Regions from separate parts of the Streptomyces sp. NPDC057271 genome, predicted to be linked through region 1. Evidence: riboswitches for the same ligand, from Rfam matches in the RefSeq annotation. Region 1 holds a riboswitch; the other holds the start of a gene.
The links. Region 1 has a riboswitch for S-adenosylmethionine ahead of ACFUJR_RS33100 (aminotransferase class V-fold PLP-dependent enzyme). Riboswitches for the same ligand answer to the same signal wherever they lie in the genome.
Positions count from the first base shown of each region.

Region 2: linked by a shared signal. The riboswitch ahead of thrC (threonine synthase) and the one ahead of ACFUJR_RS33100 (aminotransferase class V-fold PLP-dependent enzyme) in region 1 are both predicted to bind S-adenosylmethionine.

Region 1 covers NZ_JBHUYJ010000111.1:12,084-18,679, reverse strand. The annotation lists gene ACFUJR_RS33120 (NYN domain-containing protein) at 1-45, opposite strand, end outside; gene ACFUJR_RS33115 (hypothetical protein) at 81-323, opposite strand; gene ACFUJR_RS33110 (rhomboid family intramembrane serine protease) at 480-1,229, shown strand; gene ACFUJR_RS33105 (Lrp/AsnC family transcriptional regulator) at 1,226-1,507, shown strand; gene ACFUJR_RS33100 (aminotransferase class V-fold PLP-dependent enzyme) at 1,556-3,040, opposite strand; SAM riboswitch class IV at 3,231-3,347, opposite strand; gene trpD (anthranilate phosphoribosyltransferase) at 3,425-4,516, opposite strand; gene ACFUJR_RS33090 (cytochrome bc complex cytochrome b subunit) at 4,638-6,263, opposite strand; gene ACFUJR_RS33085 (Rieske 2Fe-2S domain-containing protein) at 6,260-6,596, opposite strand, start outside.
Region 2 covers NZ_JBHUYJ010000003.1:142,658-149,253, forward strand. The annotation lists gene groL (chaperonin GroEL) at 1-617, opposite strand, end outside; gene ACFUJR_RS02460 (cold-shock protein) at 955-1,158, opposite strand; gene ACFUJR_RS02465 (MoaD/ThiS family protein) at 1,603-1,878, opposite strand; gene thrC (threonine synthase) at 1,998-3,290, opposite strand; SAM riboswitch class I at 3,308-3,460, opposite strand; gene ACFUJR_RS02475 (glucosyl-3-phosphoglycerate synthase) at 3,594-4,535, shown strand; gene ACFUJR_RS02480 (hypothetical protein) at 4,592-6,466, shown strand; gene ACFUJR_RS02485 (trehalose-6-phosphate synthase) at 6,532-6,596, shown strand, end outside.

The DNA.
Region 1 (6,596 bases):
ACCTGCCGCGCCGGCCGGTTCACCACCGCGCGCGGGCTGCTCCACGTTGCGTCACCCCATCGTGTTGCGCACCGCCGCCGTCAGGAAGCGGTGCCGGGCCTGTCCACCAGTTCGATCTGGTCCACCGCGTTGCACCAGCGGCAGCGGACCGACTCGATGGTCTCACTGACCACCTCGCGCTCCTCGACCTTCGGCTCTCCCGCGAGATCCAGATGGACGTACTCGACGACCTTGGAGGATCGGGTCACATCGAACCGGGTCAGGTTGCCGCACAGGGTGCAGCGCCAGCGGGTCTCGGCGGTCGGCAGGGGAACCGTCGTCATCGTGCCGTCCTCTTTCATGTGCGTGGTGCGGGTGCGGGTGCCGCGGTGCGCCATTGAACTGCGGAGGTACTGCCCGTAACCCTACGGCCTCGCAGGTACCCCGTGTCGCGGCGAGGCACTCTGTCCAGGTCGGCCCCGTTACGCCATGATCTGTCCATGATCGACAGGCGGCGCATCGCATGGCGGGAGACGGCACTCGGGGCGTGCCGGGGAGCCTGGAGCGGGCCCACGGTGACGTATGCCCTGATCGCCGCCTGCTGCATCACGTTCCTGATCAGCCCGGTGTCGGGCCTCGATCCCTCCTACGGGACCGGGGACAGGGCTCTGGCGGCCCAGAGCGCGTACTACCACCGCTGGGGGGTCGTGCCGGCCGAGCTGATGAACGGTGAGCCGGGCACGCTCGTCACCCCGCTGACCGCTCTCTTCGTCCACGGCAGCTGGCTGCACCTGCTCGGGAACATGCTGTTCCTGTTCGTCTTCGGCGCGATGGCGGAGGAACGGATGGGGGCGCTCGGCTTCGCCCTCTTCTATGCGGGCTGCGGCTATCTGGCGCTGCTCGGCTACGCGGCGGCGTACGCGAGCAGCGCGCAGACGCTGGTCGGGGCGTCGGGGGCGATCTCGGGGGTGCTCGGGGCGTTCCTGTACCTCTTCCCGCGCTCCCGGGTGACGAGCCTGTTCCCGTTCCTGTTCTTCCTGCCGCTGCGGTTTCCCGCCTGGATCGTGCTCGTCTTCTGGTTCGTGCTCCAGTGGCTCGCGGCCCGATCGGCCGGGGCGGGACCCGGTGTCGCCTACCTGGCCCATGTGGTCGGCTTCGCCGTCGGCTTCCTCTACGCCTGGGGCCGCTACCGAGGTGGGGCTACAGTGAAGCCCCCAGCCGCGGCGACCGAGGGAGAAAGCCAGCCGTGATCACCGCGATCGTGCTCATCAAGACCAGCGTGGACCGCATTCCCGAGATCGCGGAGTCGATCGCCGCGCTCGACAGCGTCAGCGAGGTCTTCTCGGTGACCGGCACGTACGACCTGATCGCCATGGTCCGCGTGCCCCGGCACGACGACCTCGCGGACGTCATCCCCGGGCGGATCAGCAAGATCCCGGGCGTCGAGGCGACGGACACGCACGTGGCCTTCCGGACGTACTCCCAGCACGACCTGGAGGCCGCCTTCGCGATCGGGCTGGAGTCCTGACGGAGGGGGCCCCGACAGGAGGCCCCCTTCACCCGTACGAGTGGGTGTTCAGCCGCGGTCCGGGACGCAACGGCCGTCCTCGGCACGGTACTTCCACCGCGCTCCGTCGCGGACGAGTTCCTTCACGGCCCGTACGAAACGCTCCACGTGCTCGTCGGGCGTACCGGCGCCGAAGCTGACGCGGATGGCGTTGAGCGACTTCTCGCCGGGCGCGGCCTCGGGGGCACCGCACTCGCCCTGGGTCCGCGGGTCGCTGCCGAGCAGGGTGCGGACGAGCGGGTGGGCGCAGAAGAGACCGTCGCGGACGCCGATGCCGTACTCGGCGGAGAGCGCGGCGGCGAAGTGGGAGCTGTTCCAGCCCTCGACGACGAAGGAGAGGACACCGACCCTCGGGGCGTCGTCACCGAAGAGGGAGAGCACCTTCACCTCGGGGACCTCGGCGAGGCCCTCCCGGACGGTGGCGACGAGCTGCTGCTCACGGGCGACGAGGGAGTCGAACCCGGCCTCGGTGAGCGCCTTGCAGGCGGAGGCGATGGCGTAGACGCCGATGACGTTCGGCGAACCGGCCTCGTGGCGGGCGGCGGTGGTGTGCCACTCGACGTCCACGCCGCCGGCCCCTTCCCCGCTGACGCGTCGACTCACCTTCTTGGACGCCCCGCCACCGGCGAGGTACGGGTCGGCGTCCTGGAGCCAGTCGGCGCGGCCCGCGAGGACTCCGGAGCCGAAGGGGGCGTACAGCTTGTGGCCGGAGAAGGCGACCCAGTCCACGTCCAACTCCCTTACCGAGACCGGGTGGTGGGGCGCGAGCTGGGCGGCGTCGAGGACGATCCGGGCGCCGTGGGCGTGTGCGGCGGCGGCCAGCTCCTTCACGGGCCACAGCTCGCCGGTGACGTTGGAGGCTCCGGTGACGCAGACGAGCGCGGGACGTGTGGGGTATCCCCTGCTCGAGCGAAGCCGAGAGCTTGGGGAAGGGTCGCGGTCGGCGAGGGCGCGCTCCAGGGTCTCGACGGCCTGGGCGGGCGTGCGCGGGGCGTCCAGGTACGTGACCCGCGCCTCGCTCCCCCTCCGCCCCGGGGTGTCGGGGGACCCCCACGGCAGGAGCGAGGCGTGGTGCTCGGTCTCGAAGACGAAGACCTCGCAGTCGGCGGGGAGCGCGGCGGCGAGCAGGTTGAGCGAGTCGGTGGTGGAGCGGGTGAAGACGACCTGGTCACCGGGGCGGCAGTCGAGGAACCCGGCGACGGTGACGCGGCTGCTCTCGAACAGGTCGGTGGAGAGCTGGGAGAGGTACCCGGCGCCCCGGTGGACGCTGCCGTAGTACGGGGCGTAGGCGGCGACGTCGTCCCAGACCCGCTGCAGGGCCGGCGCGCTGGCGGCGTAGTCGAGCGCGGCGTAGGTGACCTCGCCCCCGGTCACGAGCGGAACCGTGACGTCCCGTCCGAGGACCGGGAGCGGGGCGGCGCAGCAGGGGTCGTCGGAGTCGGTGGTGGCGCAGGCGGCGGTCGTGGGGGCGGCGGCGTTCGGGTACGCGGACATGGCGGTGTCTCCTGGGCGGGAAGGGCAGCGAAGGGCCCGCGGGGCAGCGCGAAGGAGGGTGCCTCACACGGGTGTTGCCTCGACGCACGGTGTTCGTACGGAGGGTGGGGAAACGGGGCCGACGGGCCCTAGCGCATTCGCTTGCTCACGAGACTGCTCCCTTGAGGACCAGGACCCCAGGGTGTGCAGGGGTCCGCGCTTGCCGCGGACCTTGCTGTCCACGGCCTGGTCTTCACCCGGGGCACCCCGCCACGGACGGAGGGTTGCCGGACAGCCAGCCGGGGCTTCATGGCTGTCACTCATGACCTGGCACTGAACGTATGCCACGTGATCGCCGGCGCGCAACCCCGTTCCGGATGGCAGAACGGGGTGCGCGCGGCGACGCTACCTGTTGCTGGCCGCGACCCAGCGCTCCAGCGCCTGCCTGGCCGCCCCCGAGTCGATCGACTCGGCCGCCCGCGCGATTCCCTCGCGCAGCTGCTCCACCAGGGTGCCCGCGCCCGGCTCCAGGGCCGTGAGCGCCGCAGCCGAGTTGAGCAGCACCGCGTCCCGTACGGGACCGGTCTCGCCCGCGAGCAGCCGGCGGGCGACATCGGCGTTGTACGAGGCGTCGGCGCCGCGCAGCGCCTCCACCGGTACGAGTTCGATGCCGACGTCCCGGGGGTCGAAGGCCTCCTCGCGCACCGCGCCGTCCCGTACGACCCACACACGGGAGGTCGCGGTGGTCGTCAGCTCGTCCAGGCCGTCGTCGCCGCGGAAGACCAGCGCCGAGGAGCCGCGCTCGGCGAGCACGCCGGCCATGATCGGGGCCATCCGGGCGTCGGCCACACCGGTCGCCTGCGCCTTGACGCGGGCGGGGTTGGTGAGCGGACCGAGGAAGTTGAACGTGGTGCGGATGCCCAGCTCCTTGCGGGCCGCGGCCACATGGCGCAGCGCCGGGTGGAACTTCACCGCGAAGCAGAAGGTGATCCCGGCCTCCTCCGCGACCTCGACGACCCGCTGCGGGGTGAGCTGCAGGTTGACGCCGAGCTTCTCCAGGACGTCGGAGGCGCCGCTGGCGCTGGAGGCGGCGCGGTTGCCGTGCTTGACGACCTTCGCGCCGGTGCCGGCGACGACGATCGCCGACATCGTGGAGATGTTGACGGTCTTCGCGCCGTCGCCACCGGTGCCGACGATGTCCACGGAGGGGCCGGGGACCTCGATCACGTTGGCGTGCTCGTACATCGTGTTCACGAGGCCGGAGATCTCCTCGACGGTCTCGCCCTTGGCGCGCAGGGCCACGGCGAAACCGGCGATCTGGGCGTCGGTGGCCTCACCGCGCAGGATGCGGTCCATCGCCCAGGCAGTGTCCTCGGCGCTCTGGTCGCGGCCGGTCAGCAGTCCGTCCAGGACCGTCGGCCAGGAGCGGCCCGCCGACGTAGGTCCCCCCCTCGCTCCGCTGGGGGTACCCCCACCAGCGGGGGTCACAGCGCTCATGGCAGCTCCCGGTCGTCACGTAACGGATACAGGACCCACCCTATCGACCCGCAGGGACGGCAAAGAGCCCCGTCCATCGAATGGACGGGGCTCCCGCTGTGGCGACCTCTAGGTCAGGTGATCAGTGGTGGCCGTGGCCGCTGGTGATCTCCTTGTACTCCTCGGCGGTCGGCTTGGCGATCTGGCTGTCCTCGCCGTAGTAGCTCTTGTTGAGCCTGACGCGGAGCTTCTCCATACGGCCGACCTTGCGCTCGACGCCGTTCTCGTCGACCAGCGGGCCGATCTCGGCCGGCTGGTTCTGCTCGTGCGCCGTGAGGCGGTACAGCTCGCCCTGGCTGAGCGGCTGGTGGACCTCGACGAACTCTCCGTGCGGCAGGCGCTTGATGATGCCGGACTCGCGTCCGTGCAGCACCTTGTCCTTGTCACGGCGCTGGAGGCCGAGGCAGATCCGCTTGGTGACGATGAACGCGATGACCGGTCCGAGGAAGAAGAAGATCCGGACGAACCAGGTGATCGAGTTGATCGACAGGTGGAAGTGCGTGGCCCAGAGGTCGTTTCCACCACCGATGAGCATGACCATGTACGCGGTGATCCAGGCGACACCGAAGGCGGTGCGCGTCGGAGCGTTGCGCGGGCGCTGCGCGATGTGGTGCTCGCGCTTGTCGCCGGTGATCCACGACTCGATGAACGGGTAGACCGCGATGGCCGCGAGGACCAGCGGGAAGATCGCCAGCGGGATCATCACGCCCAGGACGAGCGTGTGGCCCCAGAGGTTGATCTCCCAGCCCGGCATGACACGGATCAGACCCTCGGCGAAGCCCATGTACCAGTCGGGCTGCGCGCCGGTGGACACCATGTCCGGGCGGTACGGGCCGAGCGCCCAGATCGGGTTGATCGAGGCGATCGCCGAGATGACCGCGATGACACCGAAGACCAGGAAGAAGAAGCCTCCGGCCTTGGCCATGTAGACCGGCAGCAGCGGCATGCCCACGACGTTCTTGTTCGTACGGCCGGGGCCCTCGAACTGCGTGTGCTTGTGGTAGAAGACCAGGATCAGGTGGGCGACCACCAGACCCAGCATGATGCCGGGCAGCAGCAGGACGTGCGCCGAGTAGAAACGGGCCACGAAGTCGCCGCCGGGGAACTCCCCGCCGAACAGGAACATCGACAGGTACGTGCCGATGACCGGGACGGACAGGATCGCGCCCTGCATGAAGCGGACACCGGTGCCGGAGAGCAGGTCGTCCGGGAGCGAGTAACCGGTGAAGCCGGTGAACATGCCCAGGAAGAACAGCAGGAAGCCGAACAGCCAGTTGATCTCACGCGGCTTGCGGAACGCGCCCGTGAAGAACACGCGCATCATGTGCACGAACATGCCGGCGAGGAAGATCAGCGCCGCCCAGTGGTGGATCTGCCGGATGAGCAGACCACCGCGCACATCGAAGGAGATGTGCATGGTCGAGTTGAACGCCTCGGACATCAGCTGACCCTGCAGCGGGACGTAGCTGCCGTGGTACTCCACCTCGTTCATCGACGGGTGGAAGAACATCGTCAGGTACACACCCGTGAGGATGATGATGATGAAGCTGTAGAGGCAGATCTCACCCAGCATGAAGGACCAGTGGTCCGGGAAGATCTTCCGCATGTTGGCCTTGGCCAGGGAGTAGATCCCGAGACGGCCGTCGGCCCAGTCGGCGACCCGCTCACCGGCGGGTGCCTTCTTCTTCGTATCGGTCACAGTACTCATCCGCGCTCCCAGAAGGCAGGGCCGACGGGCTCGTCGAAGTCGCCGAGCGCCTCCAGGTTGCCCTTGTCGTTCACACCGATCCGCAGCTGCGGAAGGGCGTGGCCGGCCGGGCCGAAGATGACGCGGGCGCCGTCGGAGAGGTCGAAGGTGGACTGGTGGCACGGGCAGAGCACGTGGTGCGTCTGCTGCTCGTACAGCGAGATCGGGCAGCCCACGTGGGTGCAGATCTTCGAGAACGCGACGATGCCCTCGTGCGACCACTCGAGTTCGCGCCTGTCCTTGATGTCCTCCGGCTGGATCCGGACGATCATCAGGGCGGCCTTGGCGATCTGG
Region 2 (6,596 bases), on a different contig from region 1:
ATGTCGGTGGCGAAGTACGCCGAGATGTAGCCCTTGTCGAAGCGCATACCCTCGGTGAGCTCCAGCTCCAGACCGAAGGTCTGGGACTCCTCGACGGTGATGACGCCTTCCTTGCCGACCTTGTCCATCGCCTCGGCGATGAGCTCGCCGATCTGGGTGTCGGCGGCGGAGATGGAGGCCGTGGAAGCGATCTGCTCCTTGGTCTCGACATCCTTCGCCTGCTCGAGCAGGGCGCCGGAGACGGCCTCGACGGCCTTCTCGATGCCACGCTTGAGGGCCATCGGGTTGGCGCCGGCCGCCACGTTGCGCAGGCCCTCGCGGACGAGCGCCTGGGCGAGGACGGTCGCGGTGGTCGTACCGTCACCGGCGACGTCGTCCGTCTTCTTGGCGACTTCCTTGACCAGCTCGGCGCCGATCTTCTCGTACGGGTCCTCGAGCTCGATCTCCTTGGCGATGGACACACCATCGTTGGTGATCGTGGGGGCGCCCCACTTCTTCTCGAGGACGACGTTCCGGCCCTTGGGGCCAAGGGTGACCTTGACGGCGTCGGCGAGCTGGTTCATCCCGCGCTCGAGACCGCGCCGTGCCTCCTCGTCGAACGCGATGATCTTGGCCATGTGAAGTGGTCCTCCCGGACATGGGGTGGATAACGCTCCAGGACCGCGCCGACGCCCGCGACGGACGGCCTGCGTGCCCTGTGGTTCCTTGCCCCACCTGGCCGCGGACCTCGTCTGCCCGATCCTCGTAAGCACTCTCACCTTCAGAGTGCTAACGCCAATGATTAGCACTCGACCCATGCGAGTGCAAGCGCCTCTCGATGATCGGAACCCTGTCGCGCGCCCCCCGCACGCGCCGCGCCCCCCGCACGCACGAGGGGTCCGCATCCCGGTCAGGATGCGGACCCCTCGGCGTGAGAACGCGTGAGTGCGTACGTGGTGGCCGATCGCGCCGTGCTCAGACGGCGAGCTTGACCATGTCCGCCTGCGGACCCTTCTGGCCCTGCGAGATCTCGAACTCGACCCGCTGACCCTCTTCAAGGGTGCGGTAGCCGTCCATCTGGATCGCGCTGTAGTGGACGAATACATCCGCACCACCGTCGACCGCGATGAAGCCGTAGCCCTTCTCCGCGTTGAACCACTTGACGGTGCCCTGAGCCATGCCTAACTCCCCTATTACTGGCCCTTGCGCGGGACCGCACTTCGCGGACCCGGGTCAGACCCTGCGCCGGAACGCGTCGACCGCGGCTGAATGTATCTGCCCAACTGCCCTCTGCAACAGGTCAATCGGACGAGAATTCTGGGCATGGCGTAAAGGAGAATTGAGGAGAATTCACTGAATTCCGGGGCAAGTCGGGCCCGGCAAAACGCGCAGAAGGTACACAACGCACCTGCACTTTGGCTGCTTCTTGTCGCGGGCAGGCGCATTCTCATATGCGTCTGGCACGAGCGGCGAGGGAAAGCCGGGGGGAGTTCCCCAACTCTACCGCGCTCAACCATGCAGAATTGCCCCCTCCGCTTCTCTCGCGGAAGGGGCAATTCGGTTACGCCGGGTAACGCGGGGAGCCACAGACGGCCCAGCAGCCACCGGCACCGTGCCGGATGGTCAGCCTCCGGCGACGGCCGGGATGATCGAGACGCCGGCGCCGTCCGGCGTCGCCGTCTCCAGGCCCTGCTCGAAGCGGACGTCGTCGTCGTTGACGTACACGTTCACGAAGCGGCGCAGCTTGCCCTGGTCGTCCAGGACACGGGCCGCGATGCCCGCGTGGTTCTTCTCCAGGTCGGCGATGACCTCGGACAGGGTCGCGCCCTCGGCGGCGACCTCGGACCGACCGCCGGTGTAGGTGCGGAGGATGGTGGGGATGCGGACCTTCACGCTCATGGGGTGTTCACCTTCGGTGGCTTCGGACAGGGCGGGCGGGGACGGGGCGGGGACAGGGCGGCGGGGTGGCCGGAGCGGCCGGTGCCCCGGCCGCTCCCGCACCTCGGCGGTCGCGGGCGTCAGCCCGCCAGGCCTGCTTCGCGGAACGCGTCCAGGCTCGGGCGGATCGTCGCGGTCGCCTGCGAGGTATCGGCCACCGCGTCCAGCGTCTTGAGGCCGTCACCCGTGTTGAGCACGACCGTGGTGAGGGCCGGGTCGATGAGGCCGGCCTCGACCAGCTTCTTCGTCACGCCGACCGTCACGCCGCCCGCCGTCTCGGCGAAGATGCCCTCCGTACGGGCGAGGATCTTGATCGCCTCGACGACCTGCTCGTCGTCGACGTCCTCCACCGCACCACCCGTGCGGCGGGCGATGTCGAGGACGTACGGGCCGTCGGCCGGGTTGCCGATGGCCAGCGACTTGGCGATGGTGTTCGGCTTCTGGGGGCGTACGACGTCGTGGCCCGCCTTGAAGGCGGCCGACACCGGCGAGCAGCCCTCGGCCTGGGCGCCGAAGATCTTGTACGGCTTGTCCTCGACCAGGCCCAGCTTGATGAGCTCCTGCAGACCCTTGTCGATCTTGGTGAGCTGCGAGCCGGAGGCGATCGGGATCACGAGCTGGTCCGGGATCACCCAGCCCAGCTGCTCGCAGATCTCGTACGCGAGCGTCTTGGAGCCCTCACCGTAGTAGGGGCGCAGGTTGACGTTGACGAAGCCCCAGCCCTCGCCCAGCGGGTCGCCGATGAGCTCGGAGCAGAAGCGGTTGACGTCGTCGTAGTTGCCCTCGATGCCGACCAGCTCACCGCCGTAGACGGCGGCCATGACGACCTTGCCCTGCTCCAGGTCGTGCGGGATGAACACGCAGGAGCGGAAGCCGGCGCGGGCGGCGGCGGCGCCGACGGCGCCGGCCAGGTTGCCGGTGGAGGAGCAGGACAGGGTGGTGAAGCCGAAGGCGCGGGCCGCCTCCAGGGCCTGGGCGACGACGCGGTCCTTGAAGGAGTGCGTCGGGTTGCCGGAGTCGTCCTTGACGAAGAGCTTGCCGGGCTCGACACCGAGTTCGCGGGCGAGGTTGTCGGCCTGGACGAGCTTGGTCCAGCCGGGGTTCAGGTTCGGCTTCTCGGCGACGTCGGCCGGGACGGGCAGCAGCGGGGCGTAGCGCCAGATGTTGGCGGGGCCGGCCTCGATCCGCTTGCGCAGCGCCTCGGGGTCACCGGTGGGAAGGTCGTACGCGACTTCGAGCGGGCCGAAACAGAGCTCGCAGGCGAAGATCGGGCCGAGCGGGAAGACTTCACCGCATTCCCGGCAGGAAAGGCCCGAAGCGGGACCGAGATCGACGGTCCGGGAGGTTTCGGTGGAAACAGTCTGTACAGCCATGGAGGCGAGGCCCTTTCTCCTCATCTTTCTCATGACGAACGTCGTCATGAGACGGATTTGGCACCTTCCCTAGCCGGGAGCCTCGCTGGCGCGTTGTGTCGCGGACGAGACCGACTGGAGGGTTGCCGGGGCTTCAACGGGCCGTTTCCCTCTGCCCCTCTGGATGAGCGGTATTCGATTGTGTGAAGCGGTTGTGGGACGCGGGTGGGACCCCGACATGCATCGGGCATCCGCGTTGTTCAAGACTGTAACCGAAGGCCCGGAGGGTTGAACCTGCCGTCCGAACCGCGAGATGGAGATCACGTGCTGGAGGAAGTGGAGCGCTGGCTGGGCCGGCGGTCCTGGTCCGTGGCGGACCGTTCGCTCGACCGCATCCTGGCGGCGAAGCACGGGACGACGGTCAGTGTCGTCCTGCCCGCCCTCGACGAGGAGGCGACGGTCGGCGACATCGTCTCCGTGATCCGCCGGGAGCTGATGACCGAGGCGGTCCCGCTCGTGGACGAGCTGGTGGTGATCGACTCCGGTTCCACCGACCGTACGGCGGAGTTCGCGGCGGCGGCCGGGGCGCGTGTCGTGGCGCGCGACGCGATCCTGCCCCGGATTCCGGCCGTGCCCGGCAAGGGCGAGGTGCTGTGGCGGTCACTGATGGTGACGCGCGGGGACGTCGTCTGCTTCGTCGACGCGGATCTGCGGGACTTCTCCGCGGACTTCGTCACCGGGATCGTCGGCCCTCTGCTCACCGACCCCGACGTCGACTTCGTGAAGGCGATGTACGACCGTCCGCTGGGCGACTCCCCAGGTCAGGGCGGCCGGGTGACCGAGCTGGTGGCACGGCCGCTGCTCAATCTGCACTGGCCGCAACTGGCCGGCTTCGTGCAGCCGCTCGGCGGCGAGTACGCGGCGCGCCGCTCGCTGCTCGAACGGCTGCCGTTCCCCGTCGGTTACGGAGTGGAGCTGGGTCTGCTCGTGGACGCGCTCCACACAGTCGGCCTGGACGCGCTCGCCCAGGTCGACGTCGGGGTCCGCAAGCACCGGCACCAGGACGGCCGCGCGCTCGGCAGGATGGCGGCTGCGATCTACCGGACGGCGCAGCTCCGGCTCTCCCGGGGGCATCTGGTGCGACCCCGGCTGACGCAGTTCGAGCGGGGCGACACCGGTTTCACCCCGCGGACGTACGCGGTGGACACCGAGGAGCGTCCGCCGATGATCGACATCTCGGAGTACGCGCACCGCCGCGTGGCGTAGCGCCGGATGATGATGCTTTTTGCATACATTTCCGTTCCATGCCGTTCACCTCTCGAATGACCACGTTGCCGATGGCGCTCGGCCTCGCCGTCGGCTCACTCGGTTCGCTCGGCTCGCTCACCCTCGCCTCGGCCGGACCGGCCGCGGCTGACGTGGTGGAGCCCTTCGGCAAACGCTACGAAGCCTCGCTGTACGGCGACTTCACGACCATCGGCGCCATCGCGGCCGTGACAGCCGGCCACGGCTCCGGGACCGGGACCAGGACCGGCTCCGGGACCGGGACCGGGACCGGGACCGGGACCGGGACCGGGACCGGGACCGGGACCGGGACCGGGACCGGGACCGGGACCGGGACCGGGACCGGCTCCGAGACCAGGACCGGCTCCGAGACCGGCTCCGGCCACGGCTCCGGGACCGGCCACGTCGTGATCCCGGCCGGCGCCAAGGTCGCGTACGCCCGGCTCTTCTGGGGCGGGCACGACGGCACGTACAGGACGCCCAGCGGGGCCCTGTCGAAGCGGTGCGCCGGCTCCGGCCGCGACGCGGCGACCCCGTCGGGCGACCACGCCACGACCGAGCCGCGCATCAAGGTCGGGGCCGGGCCCGAGACGACGGTCTCGATCGACAGCATGGTGACCGACCCGGCCGACATCGGCGGTGCGCACTACTACACGGGCGAGTCGGACGTCACGGCCGCGTTCGCGGGCGTGACCGGCACCGACACGCCGGTCACGGTCGGCGGTATCTGGACGGCACGGGGCACGGGCTGTGTGTCTGGCTGGTCCCTGACGGTGGTCCACGAGTTCCCCGGCCCCGAGCCCGCCTTCGCTCCGGACCGGCGTGCCGTACGCGTCTACGGCGGGCACGTCCTCCAGCGGTCCACCTCCCCCGCGACCACGATCGCCGTCGACGGGTTCCACCGGACGGCGGGCCGGGCGCGGGCGAGCGTGACGGCCTACGGCGGCGAAGCCACACCGGGCGACGCCTTCCTCGTGCACGGCAGGAAGGTCACCGCGGCCCACTCCCCCGACGGCACGGGCACCTCCCTCGTCACGGCCTTCGACATCCCGGAGGGCACTCTTCCGGTGGGCGCCCGGTCGACGGAGCTGACGTTCACCCCGACGGGCGACACGTACGTGCCCTCCGCGCTCGCCTTCTCCGTACCGGTGCCGGACCTGGAGATCACCAAGACGGCGAACCCGCGGAAGGTGAGGCCGGGCGACACCGTCACGTACACGATCACGGCGAAGAACACCGGCCGTCTCGACCATCCGGACGCCCGGTTCGGCGACGACCTGACGGGGAACCTGGACGACGCCGCCTACAACGGCGACGCGAAGGCCACGATCGGCACGGCGACGTACGACGGGCGCTCGATCGCCTACACGGGGGACATCCCGGCCGGCGCGACGGCGCGGATCACCTACTCGGTGACGGTCGACGACCCGGTGCGCGGTGACGGCAGGCTGACGAGTGGCATCGAGGCCGCGTCGCCCCGTTCCAACTGCGGGCCGGGCAGCGCGGATCCGGCCTGCACCGTGACCCCGGTCATCGCCCTTCCGACGCCAGACCCGACGGCCACCCCGACCCCGACCCCGACTCCGACCGCGACCCGGACGGACCCGGCGGACCCGAAGGCCGCGAAGGACCCGAAGGACGCGGGTGGCACCGCACCCCCCTCACCGACCCGGCCTCCGACCCCGACCCCGACCCTGTATCCGCATTCGTATCCGAGCGAGTCCGAGGCCGGGCTGCTCACCGCCCCCGCCACCCACCGGCCGGGCCCGGCCGTCCCGCACGGCCCCGGCGGCGCGATGGCCGAGACCGGATCGAGCGGTGAGCGGCTGTGGCTGCTCGGCGGCCTCGCACTCGCACTGGCCGCGACCGGTGTGGTGGCGAAGGCGGCCCTCCGTGGGCGCCGCGAGCCATGAGGCGTGGATTCGCCAGACTTGTATACGTACGTTTGAGCGTTTACGCGACGGGCTAGGTTCGCCACATGGCTTCTGTGCTCGTGGCGTCCAACCGGGGTCCGGTCTCGTACGCCCTCGCCGCCGACGGCAC